Regions from separate parts of the Micromonospora sagamiensis genome, predicted to be linked through region 1. Evidence: riboswitches for the same ligand, from Rfam matches in the RefSeq annotation. Region 1 holds a riboswitch; each other region holds the start of a gene.
What was found. A riboswitch is a leader RNA that binds a small molecule or an ion and turns the genes downstream of it on or off. The one in region 1 is predicted to bind cobalamin.
Positions count from the first base shown of each region.

Region 2: it holds a riboswitch for cobalamin, as region 1 does, so the genes downstream of both, IGA62_RS26080 (energy-coupling factor ABC transporter permease) here and IGA62_RS30445 (ABC transporter substrate-binding protein) in region 1, are expected to answer to the same signal.
Region 3: it holds a riboswitch for cobalamin, as region 1 does, so the genes downstream of both, bluB (5,6-dimethylbenzimidazole synthase) here and IGA62_RS30445 (ABC transporter substrate-binding protein) in region 1, are expected to answer to the same signal.

Region 1 covers NZ_AP023438.1:6,784,886-6,789,995, forward strand. Annotated here, with positions in the region: gene IGA62_RS28900 (ABC transporter ATP-binding protein) at 1-520, opposite strand, end outside; gene IGA62_RS28905 (iron chelate uptake ABC transporter family permease subunit) at 520-1,512, opposite strand; gene IGA62_RS30445 (ABC transporter substrate-binding protein) at 1,581-2,594, opposite strand; cobalamin riboswitch at 2,624-2,804, opposite strand; gene IGA62_RS28915 (sugar phosphate isomerase/epimerase family protein) at 2,851-3,615, opposite strand; gene IGA62_RS28920 (dihydrodipicolinate synthase family protein) at 3,678-4,829, opposite strand; gene IGA62_RS28925 (Gfo/Idh/MocA family protein) at 4,826-5,110, opposite strand, start outside.
Region 2 covers NZ_AP023438.1:6,083,313-6,088,422, forward strand. Annotated here, with positions in the region: gene cbiQ (cobalt ECF transporter T component CbiQ) at 1-599, opposite strand, end outside; gene IGA62_RS26075 (energy-coupling factor ABC transporter substrate-binding protein) at 599-916, opposite strand; gene IGA62_RS26080 (energy-coupling factor ABC transporter permease) at 913-1,593, opposite strand; cobalamin riboswitch at 1,624-1,793, opposite strand; gene IGA62_RS26085 (ABC transporter substrate-binding protein) at 1,928-3,511, shown strand; gene IGA62_RS26090 (ABC transporter permease) at 3,478-4,533, shown strand; gene IGA62_RS29740 (ABC transporter permease) at 4,526-5,110, shown strand, end outside.
Region 3 covers NZ_AP023438.1:3,251,443-3,256,552, forward strand. Annotated here, with positions in the region: gene IGA62_RS14245 (hypothetical protein) at 1-340, opposite strand, end outside; gene IGA62_RS14250 (crotonase/enoyl-CoA hydratase family protein) at 351-1,127, opposite strand; gene IGA62_RS14255 (EamA family transporter) at 1,235-2,146, opposite strand; cobalamin riboswitch at 2,229-2,398, shown strand; gene bluB (5,6-dimethylbenzimidazole synthase) at 2,450-3,076, shown strand; gene IGA62_RS14265 (Rieske 2Fe-2S domain-containing protein) at 3,200-4,054, shown strand; gene IGA62_RS14270 (LysM peptidoglycan-binding domain-containing protein) at 4,102-5,110, opposite strand, start outside.

The sequences.
Region 1 (5,110 bases):
GCTGGTGGCCGATGTCCAGGTGGTTGGTGGGCTCGTCGAGCAGCAGCAGGCGCGGTCGCTGCGCCAGCGCGCGGGCCAGTTGCGCCCGCTGCCGTTCACCGCCGGAGAGCGTGTGCCAGCGACGGTCCGCGTACCCGTCCAGGTCGACCCGGGCCAGCGCCTCGGTCGCGACCTCCCGGTCGGCGACGGTGTCCGACCACCAGGAACGGCGGTGCGGGATACGGCCCAGCAGCACCACCTCGGCGACGGTGAGGTCGAGGTCGGTGTCGGCGTGCTGGGCGAGCAGCGCGGCCCGACGGGCCAGCGTGGAGCGGGAGAGGCTGGCGAGGTCGTCGCCGTCGACGGTGACCCGGCCCTGGTCGGCGCGGGTGAGCCGGGCGACGATCCGCAGCAGGGTGGTCTTGCCGCAGCCGTTGGGCCCGAGCAGCCCGACGAGACTGCCCGTCGGCACCGCGCAGGTCACCTCGTCGAGGATCCGCCGGGCCGCCACGGACCAGGACACGCCGGTGACGTCGAGCATCAGTCCCGTGCCCTCCGCCGGTGCAGCAGCACCACGAAGGCGGGCACGCCGAGCAGCGCGGTCAGCACGCCGACCGGCAGCTCCCGGGGCTCGAACAGGGTCCGCGCGGCGGTGTCCACCCAGACCACGAAGATCGCGCCGGCCGGGACGACGGCGGGCAGCAGCCGCCGGTGGTCCGCCCCGGTGAGGAAGCGGACGGCGTGCGGCAGGATCAACCCGACGAAGCCGATCGCGCCGCTGATCGCCACGAGGACGGCGGTGAGCAGCGCGGTGGCGACCAGCAGCAGCCAGCGGACCCGGCCGACCGGGACGCCGAGGGCCGCGGCGGCGTCCTCGCCGAAGGCGAACGCGTTGAGCCGGCGGGCGTGCGCCGCCACCAGGGCGAGCACGGCGGCCAGCACCGGTGTGGCCCAGGCCAGCGCGGTCCAGTCGACCCGGGCCAGTGAGCCGGAGAGCCAGAAGGTGATGCTCTGGGTGGCGTGCGGGTCGGCGACCCAGATGATGACGAAGGAGGTCGCCGCGGCGCAGAGCTGCGCGACGGCCACCCCGGCGAGCACCACCCGGGTGGGTTCGAGGGCACCCCGCCGCCCGGCCACGGCGATCACGACGACGAACGCGGCGAGCGCACCGGCGAGGGCGCCCCCGGTCAGCGCGGCGACGCCGCTGCCGAGACCGACGACCAGGACCGCGACCGCGCCCAGCGACGCCCCGGAGGAGACGCCGAGCAGGTACGGGTCGGCCAGCGGGTTACGGGTGACGGTCTGCATCACCGCGCCGACCGCCGCCAGCCCCGCCCCGACCAGAGCCGCGCCGAGCACCCGGGGCAGCCGTAGCCGCCAGACGATGTGCTCGCGCAGCACCGGCAGGTCGGAGTCGAGCAGCCCCAGCCGGTCGGCCACGACGGTCCACACCGTCCGTATCGAGATGTCGGCGGGCCCGATGGTGACCGCCGCCCCGATCGACGCCACCAGGGCGGCCAGCAGCACGGGCACGAGCAACGCCGGGCCGGCGGGCCGGGCCGGCCGGAGGGCGGCCGGGGTGGGCGGCGCGGTCGCGGTGGTCAGCGCCCGGTCCCGTCGGGGAGCCGGACGACGCCCTCGGCGAGCGCCTCGACGCCGCGCACGACGCGCACCCCGGCGGAGGTGGCGGAGAAGGGGATGACGACGAAGCGCTGCCCGGTCACCGCCCTGAGGTGCCGCAGCGTGGGGTGGCCGGTCAGGAACGCCTTCTTCGCGGCGGCCGTGTCCCATGCCGCGTCGACCAGCACGATCACGTCGGGATCGCGTTCGGCGACGGTCTCCCAGCCGCTGTCGGCCCAGGCGCCGGTCAGGTCGGCGAACGCGTTGCCGACCCCGACCGAGGACATGATGAGGCCGGGAGTGCCGCAGCAGGCGCCCACACCCGGCGCGTCGGTCCCTTCGTCCCACCAGAGCAGGGAGAGATCACCGGCACCGTCGACCCGACCGGCGGCCGTGGCGATCCGGGTCCGCTGGTCGGCGATGAGCTTCTCGGCGCGGTCGGGTACGCCGAAGATGGCCGCGACGTCCCGGATCTCACCGAACACGTGGTCGATGGTCAGCTTCGCGGGTCGGTGCGGCGCGGGACAGCCGGCCGGGGAGAGGTACGTGCCGATGCCGAGCCTCGCCAGCTCGGTCCGGTCACCGGCGCCCTCGTCGCCGAAGGCACTGTGGAAGGAGCCGTAGACGAAGTCGGGCTCGGCCTCGAGCAGCTTCTCCTTCGCGGGGTACTTCTCGGCCAGCACCGGCACCGAGGCGTACGGGGCGGCGTACTCCGGCAGGATGGCGTCGTCCAGGTAGGCCGTGCCGGCCATCCGGTCCGCCAGCCCGAGGGCCAGCATGATCTCGGTGGCCGGCTGGTTCATGGTCACCGCCCGCCGGGGCGGCGCGGCCACCCGGACCGGCGTGCCGCAGTTGGTCATCTCGACCGCGGCGGCCGACTCCGGGGCAGCCGGGGTGGAGTCGTCCCCGGTGCCGCAGCCGCCGAGGAGGACGATGAGGACGGTCAGCGGCGCGGCGACGCGCCGGGACAGGGTGGACAGAGCGCGCTCGCGCATCGGGATTGCCTTCCAGCACCTCGTGGACGGGTCGTCACAGTGCCGTGGCCGGTCTCCTGGCTGACGGGAGGTGCGTCCGTGGCCGGCCTTCCCAGGCGCGTACGCCCAGTGACCTCATTTTCGACGAGGGCCGCGGACTCCCGATCACAGTGGCGAGGGCCGCACCGGTACTTCACCGGTTTCCCGTGCACCACGGCAGCGTCACCCTAGCCGCTGCCGCGCGCGGGTGTCATGGTGACGAAGACCACCCGCGTGGTCAGAGCACGTGTCGCAGGTAGCCCTCCACCGAGGCGGCCAGCACCTCCCGGCCGGGCCGGGCCCAGACGTCGCCGTGGAAGACCTCCACCTCGATCGGTCCGGTGTAGCCGGTGGTGTCCACCGCGCTCCGGAGCCCGCGCAGGTCGATGCAGCCCTCGCCGGGCAGGCCCCGACCGAGCAGCACCCCCTCGGGCAGCGGGGTGATCCAGTCGCAGACCTGGAAGGCCGCGATCCGCTCCCCGGCGCGGGCGATCTGCTGGTGGACCGTGTCGTCCCACCACACGTGGTAGGCGTCGACCACCACGCCGACGGCCTCCGTTTCGAACCGCTCGGCGATGTCGAGGGCCTGCCCGAGGGTGGAGATCACGCACCGGTCGGAGCAGAACATCGGGTGCAGCGGCTCGATGGCCAGCCGCACCCCGGCCGCCGTGGCGTGCGGCGCCAGCTCGGCGATGGCGTCGGCGACCCGCTGCCGGGCCCCGTCGAGGTCCCGGCTGCCGGCGGGCAGGCCGCCGGAGACCAGCACCAGCACCGGGCAGTCGAGGGTGGCGGCCTCCTCGATGGCCCGCAGGTTCTCCGCCCGCCAGTCGTCGGCGGTGAAGAAGCCGCCCCGGCAGAGTGAGGTGACGGTGAGCCCGGCGGCGCGGACCAGCCGGGCTGCCCGCTCGACGCCGTACGCCCCGACCGGCTCGCGCCACAGCCCGATGCCCGGCACGCCCGCGTCGGCGCAGGCCGCGACGGCCTCCTCCAACGGCCAGTTCATCGAGGTGGCCTGGTTGAAGGAGAACCGGGCCAGCCCGGCCGACCGGTCGACCCGGGGGGCGGTCACTGGGCCACCCCGGCGACGGTGAGGTACGCGCGGGCCCGGGCGGCGGCCAGGTCGGGGTCGGCCAGCAGCCCGGCGGCATCGGCGAGGACGAGCAGCCGGGCCAGGTGGGCCGGGGACCGGCCGGCCTGCTGGCCGCCGACCATGGTGAAGTGCTCCTGGTGGCCGGTGAGCCAGGCCAGGAAGACGATCCCGGTCTTGTAGTGCCAGGTCGGCGCGGTGAAGAGGTGCCGGGCCAGCGGCACGGTCGGCGCCATGATCCGGTCGTACGCCGCCAGGTCGCCGTCGTCGAGGGCGGCCAGTGCCGCGCCGGCAGCCGGGGCGATGGCGGCGAAGACGCCGAGCAGCGCGTCGGAGTGGCCCTGCTCGTCGCCGCGGATCAGCTCCGGGTAGTGGAAGTCGTCCCCGGTGTAGAGACGCACCCCGGCCGGCAGCCGGCGACGCAGGGCGATCTCCCGGTCGGCGTCGAGCAGGGAGACCTTGATCCCGTCGACCCGGTCGGCGTGGTCCTTGACCAGCTGGACCACCGTGTCGGCGGCCAGGTCCAGGTCGGTCGAGCCCCAGTAGCCGGTCAGCGCCGGGTCGAACATGTCACCGAGCCAGTGCAGGACGACGGGTTCGTCGCTGGCGGCGAGGAGGTCGGAGTAGACGGCGAGGTAGTCCTCCGGCCCCGAGGCGACCGCCGCCAGGTGGCGGCTGCACATCAGCACCGGCCGGGCGCCGCTGGTCAGCACCTCCTCCAACTGCGTGCGGTACGCGACGACCAGGTCGGCGACCGGGTACTCCCCCGGGGCGAGGTGGTCGGTGTTGACCCCGGCGACGATGCGCCCACCGACGCTACGGGCCTCGGCGGCGCTACGACGGATCAGCTCCCGGGTGGCGGTGTGGTCGAGCCCCATGCCCCGCTGGGCGGTGTCCATCGCCTCGGCGACGCCGAAGCCGTGGGCCCAGAGGTGGTGGCGGAAGGCCAGGGTGGTGTCCCAGTCCAGGGCGGCCGGGGCACCGGGGACGTTCTCCGCGCGCGGGTCGGCGACCACGTGCGCGGCGGCGTACGCGATCCGGGCGGTGGGCGGGCCGGCCGGCCGGGCGAAGCCGGCGCCGCCGGTCAGCCGGTAGGTCTCCCCGCCGGGTAGGCGGACCTCGGCGGTCACCGGTCCAGCTCCGGCACCTCGACGCGGCAGCCCTCCCGGGCGGAGAGCAGACCGAGCTCGGCGAGCTGCACGCCCCGGGCGCCGGCGAGGAAGTCCCAGCCGAACGGCTCACCGGCGACGACGTGCCGCAGGAACGCCTCCCACTGCACCTTGAAGCCGTTGTCGAACTCCTCGTTGTCCGGCACCTCGGTCCACTGGGACCGGAAGTCCTCGGTCACCGGCAGGTCCGGGTTCCACACCGGCTTGGGGGTGACCGCCCGGTGCTGGACCCGGCAGCCGCG
Region 2 (5,110 bases), 700 kb from region 1:
TCGAGCCGGCGGGCCCGGGTGAAGGCCCGGACGAAGATCGCCCCGGCCTGCCCGGCCAGAGACCGGTACGTCGTGCGCCAGGTCCGGTAGCCCAACCGCGCCGCCTGCGCCTCCCGTACCGCACGCACGCTGTCGACCAGCAGGAACAGCATCCGGTACGTCAGCGCGGCGACCTCGGTCACCGCCGGCGGCACGCCGAGCCGGACCAGCCTCGGCAGGACGTCGGAGAGGGGAGTGGTGGCACTGAACAGCAGCAGGCACAGCAGGGCCGCCGCCGCCCGGCCGGTGGTCGTCGCCGCCAACCCGGCCCCGGCCGGGTTCCAGCCGATCCGGGTCGGGGAGTGCACGGAGACCAGCAGGGGCAGCGCGGAGGTGGCGATGAACAGCGCCGGCACCCGGGCCGCCCGCAACAGCACCGGCACGGGCACCCGGGCCGGACCGACGAGCAGCAGCGCGGCGGCGGTGCCCGCCAACGCGGCTCCCGGCCAGGTGGGCAGGATCACCGCGCAGCCCAGCAGGCCCAGCGCCAGCAGTGCCTTCTCGCCCGGGTGCCGTAGCCGCCAGGGACCGGTGTGCGCGGCGACGTCGAGGGCGAACACTAGTCGGCGGAGGCGTTGGTGTCGCGCAGCCGCTGCCGGGTGCGGGCGACCCCGAAGTAGTAGCCGAGGAAGCCGGCGCCCACCGCCGCCTGGAGGGCGAACAGGCCCGACTCGATCTCGGCGGAGGGCGGCTCGTAGATGGCGGAGAACCACGGCTCGTAGTCCGGGTGGTCGGTGACGATCGCCTCCTCCGCCTGGGCGTCGGCGCCGGCGAACGGCTCCTCGGCCGATCCGCCGAGCCCGAGCAGCAGCGGGGCCGCGGCCAGCGCGACCACCGCCAGTAGCAGGAGCAGGTTGACCCGTCCGAAGCGCTTCACGCCGGTACCTCCTGGGGCTTGCGCAGCACGCCGAGGCGCCGCAGATCGTCTCCGCTGACCCGGGTGAGCAGCCGTACCACCAGCACCGACAGCAGTCCCTCGCTGATCGCGAGGGGTATCTGGGTGACGGCGAAGATCCCGGCGAACTTCGCCAACGCGCCGAGGAAACCGGACGTCGGGTCGGGGAACGCCCACGCGAGCTGCATGCTCGTGACGCAGTAGGTCGCCAGGCCGCCCAGCGCGGCGGCCAGGAAGACCGCCACGTCGAGCCCGCCGCCGAGGCGGCGGGTCAGCAGGTAGACGCCGTAGGCCACCCAGGGGCCGACGACGGCCATCGAGAAGACGTTGGCACCGAGGGTGCTCAGCCCGCCGTGGGCCAGCAGGACCGCCTGGAACAGCAGCACGAGGCCACCGAGGACGCTCATCACCGGGGGCCGGAACAGCACCGTGCCGAGGCCGGTGCCGGTGGGGTGGGACGAGGATCCGGTCACCGACGGGATCTTCAGGGCCGACAGTGCGAAGGTGAAGGCACCCGCCGCTCCCAGCAACAACTTGGATTCGGGGTCCTGCCGGACCTGCCGGACCAGAGCCCGGCTGCCGTGGACGACGAAGGGTGCGGACGCCGCGAACCATGCCGCTGCCTGCACCGGGGGTAGGTACCCCTCGGCGATGTGCATCGAAGACCTTCCTCTCCAGCACCTCGTGGACGAGATCCGTGCATCAAGGCCGGTCTCCTGGCTCCCGGATCGATGCTTCCCCCGGCCTTCCCAGGCCGTCGGCCTAGTGGCGCAAGTCGGAGGTCACTCCCCGGTCACAGTGGCGAGGGCCGCGCCGGTCTTCCACCGGCTTCCCGTGCACCTTGACGGCGAGAGGCTATCGACCCGCCACCCGGCGGGGCAAGCGGCCCGTCCCTCCGTGGCCGCTATTGCACATCATTGGCAACTGCGTCAGGATGGCCTCTGCGGTGCGTCGGCCACCGCGGCACGTCGTCGACCAGGAAAGAGGAGCCCCTTGGGGTCTGCGCGAATGGTGGCGATGGTCGCCACCGGTCTTCTCGCCCTGTCCGCCTGTTCGACCCCGACAGCCACCTCCACGGCTGCTGGTGCCGACACCCTCGTGGTGGCGACGGCGGGCGAGCCGGACACGCTGAACCCGGTGCTGAACTACGGCGTCGACGGCGGTTCGCTCATCTTCGACGGCCTCGTCGCCCGGGACGCCCGCAACCAGCTCGTGCCGGCCCTGGCCCGCGAGCTGCCGACCGTGTCCGCCGACGGGAGGACGGTCACGGCGAAGCTGCGCGACGGCGTGGTCTTCCACGACGGCAGCCCGCTGACCGCGCAGGACGTCGTCTTCACCTACCGGGCGGTGCTGGACCCGAAGGTCGACTCGACGCTCCGGTCCGACCTGGACATGCTCGCCTCCGTCACCGCACCCGACCCGTCGACCGTCATCTTCACCCTCCGGTACGCCTACGCGCCGTTCCTCCAGCGTCTCGCGCTCGGCATCGTGCCGGCGAAGGCCCTGGCCGGGCAGGACGTCAACAAGGCGGCGTTCAACCGCAGGCCGGTGGGCACCGGGCCGTACCGGGTCACCTCCTGGACCCCCGGCGACCGGCTGGTGCTCGCCGCCAACGAGCGGTACTGGGGCGGCCGGCCGGCCAACTCCGGGGTGGTGGTGGCGTTCGTTCCCGACGACAACGTCCGCGCCCAGCGGACGCGGGCGGGGGAGTTCGACGTCGCCGAGCTGGCCCCGAAACTGGTGTCCGGGTTCGACGGGCGGGCCGGCTACCAGGTGCGGCGCGTCCCCACCGCCGACTACCGGGGCGTCATGCTGCCGATGGGCGGGCCGGTCACCGGAGACCCGGCCGTGCGGACGGCGCTGAACGCGGCGGTGGACCGGTCGGCGATGGTGGCCGGCGTGCTCGGCGGGGCAGGGGAACCGGCGTTCGGGCCGATCCCGCCGACGTCGGAGTTCGCCGAGCCGTCCATCGTCGGCACACCGGCCGCCGACCCTGCCGCCGCCACCGCCGCCCTCGACGCGGCCGGCTGGAAGCCCGGCCCGGACGGCGTCCGCGTCAGGGACGGCCGCCAGGCGGCGTTCTCCCTGATGTACCCGGCCACCGACAGCCTGCGCAAGGAACTCGCCCTGGCGGTCACCGCCGACGCGCGGAAGGTCGGCATCAGGATCACTCCCGAGGGGCTGACCTGGGACGCGATCACCCCCCGATTGGGGACCGACGCGTTGGTCATGGGGTTCGGCACCCCGTACGACTCGGACTTCGTCTCCTTCAAGCTGTTCACGTCGACCTTCGCCGGCCAGGGCTTCTTCAACCCCGGTTCCTACCGTTCCCCGGTGGTCGACCAGGCGCTGCGCGACGCCCGCGCCAACGCCGAACCGGCCGCCCGCCGGGCCGCGTACGCGACGTTCCAGAAGCAACTCGCCACCGATCTGCCCTGGGTGTTCCTGACCTACCTCCAGCACACCTACGTGGTGCGCGACGGTGTCAGCGGGGTGACCCCCCGGGTGGAGCCGCACGAGCACGACGTGGCCAACAGCCTCTGGTGGAACATCCACACCTGGACGAGGACATCGTGACCGCGCCCGCTCCGGCGAAGGCCCCCACCGCTCGGCGTACCCGCCGGCTGGCGGGGGCCGGTGCGGTCGTCCGCCGCCGGTTGCTGGTGGCCGTGCCGATCCTCGCCGCCACCAGCGTCGGCATGTTCGCGCTCGGCGCGGCCTCGCCGATCGACCCCGCGCAGCAGTACGCCGGTGCCGCCGCCTTCACCGCGAGCGAGGAGAACCTCGCCCAGATCCGGGCCAACTGGGGCGTCGACGACCCGCTGCCGGTGCAGTACGCCCGCTGGGTGGGCAACCTGCTCCAGGGCGACCTGGGCTGGTCGACCAGCCGGCACGAGCCGGTCGCGTCGGTGCTCGCCGCCCGCGCCGGATGGACCCTGCTGCTGGTCGCCCTCGCCCTCGCCCTGGTCCTCGTGGCGAGCCTGGTGCTGGGCACCCTCGCCGCCTACCGGCGCGGTGGGTGGTTCGACCGTGCCCTGCGGGCAACCGCGTACGCCGTGCAGTCGATGCCGGTGTTCTGGATCGGACTGGCCGCGATCGCCGTGTTCGCCCTCACCCTCGGCTGGCTGCCCGCCGGTGGCCTCACCGACGTCGCGGCCACCGGCACCGATCCCGCCGACGTGGCCCACCACCTGGTCCTGCCGGTGACGGTGCTGGCGCTGTCGCAGGCCCCCTGGTTCGTCCTGTTCATCCGTGACGCGGTCGCCGACAGCCTCCGCGACGACCACGTGCTGGCCGCCCGGGCCCGGGGCCTGCCCGGCCGGACGGTGCTCTTCGGCCACGCGCTGCGTACCGCGTTGCTGCCGTTCCTGACGCTGGTCGGCACCCACCTGCCGGAGATCGTCGGCGGTGCCGTCCTGGTGGAGACGGTGTTCTCCCTGCCCGGTCTGGGCGCGGTCACCGTGCACGGCGCGCTGGGCAGCGACTTCCCGCTGCTGGCCGCGATCACCCTGGCCACCACCGTCGTGGTGCTGACCGCGAACCTGGCCACCGACCTCGCCTACGCCGCCGCCGACCCCCGGGTGCGCCTCGATGACTGACCTCGCGCTGCGGATCCGCGCCGTCCGCGTCCGGCGACCGGGACACCCCGGACGCGGTGGCGTGCTCGTCGCCGCCGCCATCCTGGCCGTCGCGGTCGTCGCCTGCCTGCTCGCTCCCGTCCTCTGGCCGCTGGACGAGAGCGCGGTGGACCTGTCCCGCACCCGGCTCGCCCCCTCACCCGCGCACCCGGCCGGCACCGACGACCTGGGCCGCGACGTGCTCCACCGCAGTCTCTACGGCCTGCGCGTGTCACTGCTCGTCGGAGCGGTGGCCGCGCTGGTCGCCGCCGTCATCGGCGGTTTCGTCGGCGCGGTCGCCGGTAGCCTCGGCGGCTGGGTCGACCGGGTGCTGATGCGGACCGTCGACACCATCGCCGCGCTGCCGCACCTGCTGCTGGGGATCTTCATCGTGGCGATGCTGCGTCCCAGCCTCGGCGCGGTGATCCTGTCCATCGGGCTGACGCACTGGCTCTCCACCGCCCGTATCGTCCGCTCCGAACTGCTCAGCCTGCGGAACCGCCCGTTCGTCGACGCCGCCGTCGCCGGTGGTGCCAGCCGGACCCGGGTGCTCACCCGG
Region 3 (5,110 bases), 3.4 Mb from region 1:
CCGGATCGGTGCCATGCCACGCCCCGAAGCCGAGACCAGCGAAGAGTTCCTCCTGGCGGGCACGGTCGTCGGGGTGGTCGATCAGCAGCCGGGCCGCCCGACGGGCCCGGGACCGCTCGTCCGCGTCCGGATCCCGGTACGGGCCCGTCCGGGACAGGCCGGCGGTCAACTCGTCGACGACCTGCGCCGGGTCGAGGTCCGCGCGGGCTGGCTGCGTCTTCGGCTCGTCCCGACCCCACCCGGTGGCGGTGGCGGCGGCGGTGGCGGCGGTCACTGCCGCGGCGGCGGCGAGGATGACCGTTCGTCTGGTCGAACCGACGACGGAGGCGGATCTTGGCACGATGTGCAGGCTAACCGAACCGGGCCTGGTCGACGGGGCGGGCGTGACGGCCGGCACCGGCGGTGAAGGCAGCGACACCGGCTGCCGCCTCGGTCAGCGAGTCGAGGCCGTAGGCCAGCTCGACGGCCATCGCCTCCGCCTCCGGGCGGCCGGCTCCGGCCCGTACGGCGGCCCGGTCGTTGCGCAGGCAGCGCTGGGGGGCGCGGGCGATCTCGGCGGCCAGCCGCTCGGCCTCAGCGCGGGCCGTGCCGGGCGCGACCAGCCGGTTCACCAGGCCCATCGCGTACGCCTCGTCGGCCGGGACCGGTCGGCCGGTGAGGATCAGGTCCATCGCCCGGCTCTCGCCGATCAGCCGGGGCAGGCGCACCGTCCCGCCGTCGACCAGCGGCACGCCCCACCGCCGACAGAAGACCCCGAACACCGCGTCGGACTCGGCGACCCGCAGGTCGCACCAGAGCGCCAGCTCCAGCCCGCCGGCCACGGCGTACCCGGAGACCGCGGCGATCACCGGCTTGGTCAGCGACATCCGGGTCGGACCCATCGGGCCGTCCCCCTCGGGCTCCACCCGGTTGCCGCTCGGCGTACCGATGGCCTTGAGGTCGGCACCGGCGCAGAAGCTGCCGCCGGCTCCCCAGAGCACGGCCACGGCGGCGGCCGGGTCGGCGTCGAAGGCGCGGAACGCGTCGGCGAGCGCCCGTGCGGTCGGGCCGTCGACGGCGTTGCGGGCCACCGGCCGATCCAGGATCACCGTGGTCACCGGTCCGTCACGCTCGACCCGCACGCCCATCGGACCAGGATGCCCGGTCCGTGCCGCGCCGCGCCAGGCACCCGTCGTCGCCGTCGCGACCCGGACGCGGTCGGGCGCGGGGGTGTGGCGTCCGGCGGCGTGCCTGGTCAGGTCCGGTCGCGGCGGACCAGGGTGGCACCGAGCGCGGCACCGACCACGCAGGTCACTCCGAGGAACTGCGGCCAGGTCAGCAGCTCACCGAGCAGGACCAGGCCGACCAGCGCACCGATCGCCGGTTCGAGGCTCAACAGCACCGCGAAGACCCGGGCCGGCATCCGGCGGAGCGCGGACATCTCCGCCGAGTACGGCAGCACCGACGACAGCAGCGCCACGCCGACGCCGAGCAGCAGGATCCACGGGTCGAGCAGCGTGGTGCCGCTGCCCGCGACACCGAACGGCAGCACGGCGAGCGCGCCGACGGCCATGCCCAGGGCCAGCCCCCGGGTGCCGGGCACCCGCTTGCTGACCGCGCCGCCGAACACCACGTAACCGGCCCAGCCGACCGCGGTGCCGACGCAGAAGAGCAGCCCGAGCCCGTCGACCGCCGTCCCGCCCAGGCCACTGATCAGCAGGACGCCGCCACCGGCCAGGACCGCCCAGAGCACGTCGAGCAGCCGGCGGCTGCCGGCCAGCCCCACCAGCAGCGGCCCGGCGAAGCCGATGGTCACCGCCACACCCAGCGGCACCCGGTGCAGGGCGGCGTAGAAGCTGAGGTTCATCAGCGCGAGCATCAGGCCGAAGCCCACCACCAGACCGCCGGTACGCCAGCCCAGGCGCAGCCCGGGACGGGCGAGCGCGACCAGGATCAGCGCGGCGAAGCCGAGCCGTAGCGTGGTCGTGCCACCGGGGCTGGTGCTGCCGAACAGTTGCTTGGCCACCGCCGCGCCGAGCTGGGTGGAGAGCATCCCGAGCAGCATCAGCAGCGACGGCGGAACGGCGTCGGGGTGACCGACCGCGTTGACGATCCGGGCGACGGTGGTGGTGGGAACCGGCTGTGGACGGAGGGCGTGCGCGTACATGCGCACCACCATGCCGTCCCGTCCGCCGGAGGGCGACCGGAATCCCGTCCTTCCGGCTACGATGCTCGACGGCACGACACAGTGAGGTGCCCCGCGCGAGCGGGGAGAATCGGGAAGCCGGTGCGAATCCGGCACGGGCCCGCCGCGGTGACCGGGGAGCCACCGTCCACGCGCACAGCGCAGCCACTGGTCCGGGAGGGCTGGGAAGGCGGACGGCACGGCGTCGATCCGGGAGTCCGAAGACCGGCCTCGCGTCACGCGCCCACCCCTGCCCGGGTGGGCCGAGCGCAGCGGGAGCCTGCCATGGACCTGTACGACGTCATCCACCGCCGTCGGGACGTACGCGCCCAGTTCACCGGGGAGCCGGTGCCCGACGACACCCTGCACCGGGTGCTGGCCGCGGCGCACGCCGCACCGAGCGTCGGCTACTCCCAGCCCTGGGACTTCGTCGTGGTGCGGGACGCCGACACCCGACACCGCTTCCACGAGCACGTCCGGACCGAGCGGGACGTCTTCGCCGCCACTCTGGAGGGGGAGGCGGCCGAACGGTTCGCCCGTATCAAGATCGACGGAGTGCGGGAGTCGACCCTGTCGATCGTGGTCACCCACGACCAGTCGCGGGGCGGGCCGGCGGTGCTCGGCCGGCACGCCATCGCCGACACCGGCCTCTATTCGACCTGCCTGGCCATCCAGAACCTCTGGCTCGCCGCCACGGCCGAAGGGCTCGGCGTCGGCTGGGTCTCCTTCTACCGGGAACCCTGGCTGGCCGACCTGCTCGGCATTCCCGCCGGCATCCGCCCGGTCGCGTGGCTCTGCCTCGGGCCGGTCACCCACTTCGAGGCCGTACCCGACCTGGCCCGGCACGGCTGGCGGCAGGCCCGTCCGCTCACCGCCGCCATCCATCACGACCGGTGGACGCCGGACGCCTGACCGGAGGCGCGACGGACCGCCCGAGCAGGCTGGTCGCCGCCGGTCCAGGCCCCGCCGGTCGGGGGCGGGGAGTTCGTCCCCGTCGCCCGGTTTGCGAGCTCCCGGACCGGGAAGTCGGTACGGGTGCGAGCACTACTGACGAAGATCGAGCAGGCGACCGGCCTGGACCGGGTCGGCGACCGCCTCCAGCGGGCGGTGCAGGCCACCCTCCGGCCGCAGCGCGTCCGTGACCTGCTGCACGGCGTGTGGCTGGGGCATCCGCTGCACCCGGCGATGGTGCAGGTGCCGGTCGGCGCATGGATCAGCGCCGCCGTCCTCGACGCGATGCCCGGCCAGCGGCGCGCGGCGACCACGCTGGTGGCGGTCGGTACGGCCAGCGCCGTGCCGGCCGCCGTCGCCGGGCTCAACGACTGGGCGGCCCTGAACCGGGAGCAGCGGCGGGTGGGGCTGGTGCACGCCGCCTCGAACACCATCGGGCTGGCCTGCTACGCCGGCTCGCTGGCCGCCCGCCTCAACGGTCGACACAACCTCGGGCGGACGCTGGCGTACCTCGGGCTCTCCGCGGCGAGCGCCGGGGCGTACCTCGGCGGGCACCTGGCGTACAAGCAGGGGGCACAGGTCAACCAGAGCGTCTCCGAGGCGAACCTGATCAGTGACGGCTGGCACCCGCTCGCCGACGTGTCCACCCTGCCCGACCGGGAACTGGTCACCCGCGAGATCGACGACGTGTCGGTGATCCTCTACCGGCACGGCGACGACGTCACCGTCATGCTGGAGCGCTGCCCGCACCAGAGCGGGCCGCTCGGCCAGGGCGAGGTGACGGAGATCGACGGTCACCCGTGCGTCGTCTGTCCGTGGCACGGCAGCACCTTCCAGCTCAACAGCGGAGGCAAGGTCGTGCACGGACCGGCCGCCAACGACCAGCAGGTGCTCGCCACCCGGGTCGTCGACGGCGTTCTCCAGACCCGCCTGCCCTGAGCCGCCCGGGGTCCCGGTGAGGGCTCGACGAATGCGCCCGTCGACCGTCAGCCCCGGCGGTGCCGACCGCTGCCGAGGACGCGGCTGGCCGTCGACGACGCCGGCCGGCGGCGCAGGCCGAACACCGCCCCGATCTGCGCGCCGACGATGCTCGCCACGGCCAGCACGGCGGAGACCGCCAGCGGTCGGTTGACCCGGTCCTCCTGACCCGGCCGGGCCGCCCCGACGGTCATCGGCGGTGCCTCCTCCTGGGGCCAGTCGGTGGTCGGCGGCGGCGTGACCTGCTGCGGAGTCTGGTCGGGCACCTGCTGCGGGGTCTCGTCGGGCACCTGGTCGGGGGCGGGCGCCGCCGGCGGCGGGGCCGGACGCGGGGACGGCTTGTTGACCAGCCGGCCGGTGGCGTGCGGCCGGACACCGTCGTCGGTGGCCTGGTCGGGCAGCCTGAGCAGCTGCCCCGGGTGGATCCGGTCCGGGTCGCCGAGCTTGTTCAGCTTGACCAGCACCCGATAGCTCTGGAAGTCCTCCAGGTAGCGCTCGGCGACCTCGCCCAGATAGTCGCCCTTGGCCACCCGGTACACCTGGGTCTGGTCGGACGGCGGTTGTTCCATCGTGCCGGTCACCGGAGTGGCCACGCCCCGGGCCACCGGGGCGACGGTGGTCGGCATCGACGCCGTGGCCGGTCCGGCCGCCGTCACCGGGGCCGACAGCGCGTACGTGGTGCCGTACGTGGCGGTCGCCGCGGTCGCCGCCGGGCTGGCCGCGATGATCAGGGCGACCGAGCCGACCAGCGCCGCAGCCGCGCGCTGCTGGCTGCGCATGCCGGGCAGCTTCGGCGCGGGTCGGCGCAGCACGTGCGCGACCAGCTCCACCAGGACGGAGAAGGCGAAGGTCGCCCACCCGAACCAGCCGAGCACCGCCAGCGCCCGGAGGAAGAGCTGCCCGTTGTCCCGGCTGGTCAACGCCGTGCCGATGGCCTCCAGTGTGGGCACCTCCGAGGGCAGCGGGTTGCCGGCGAGGGCGACGAGGGCGACGGGACCCCCGACGAGTACCGCGCCG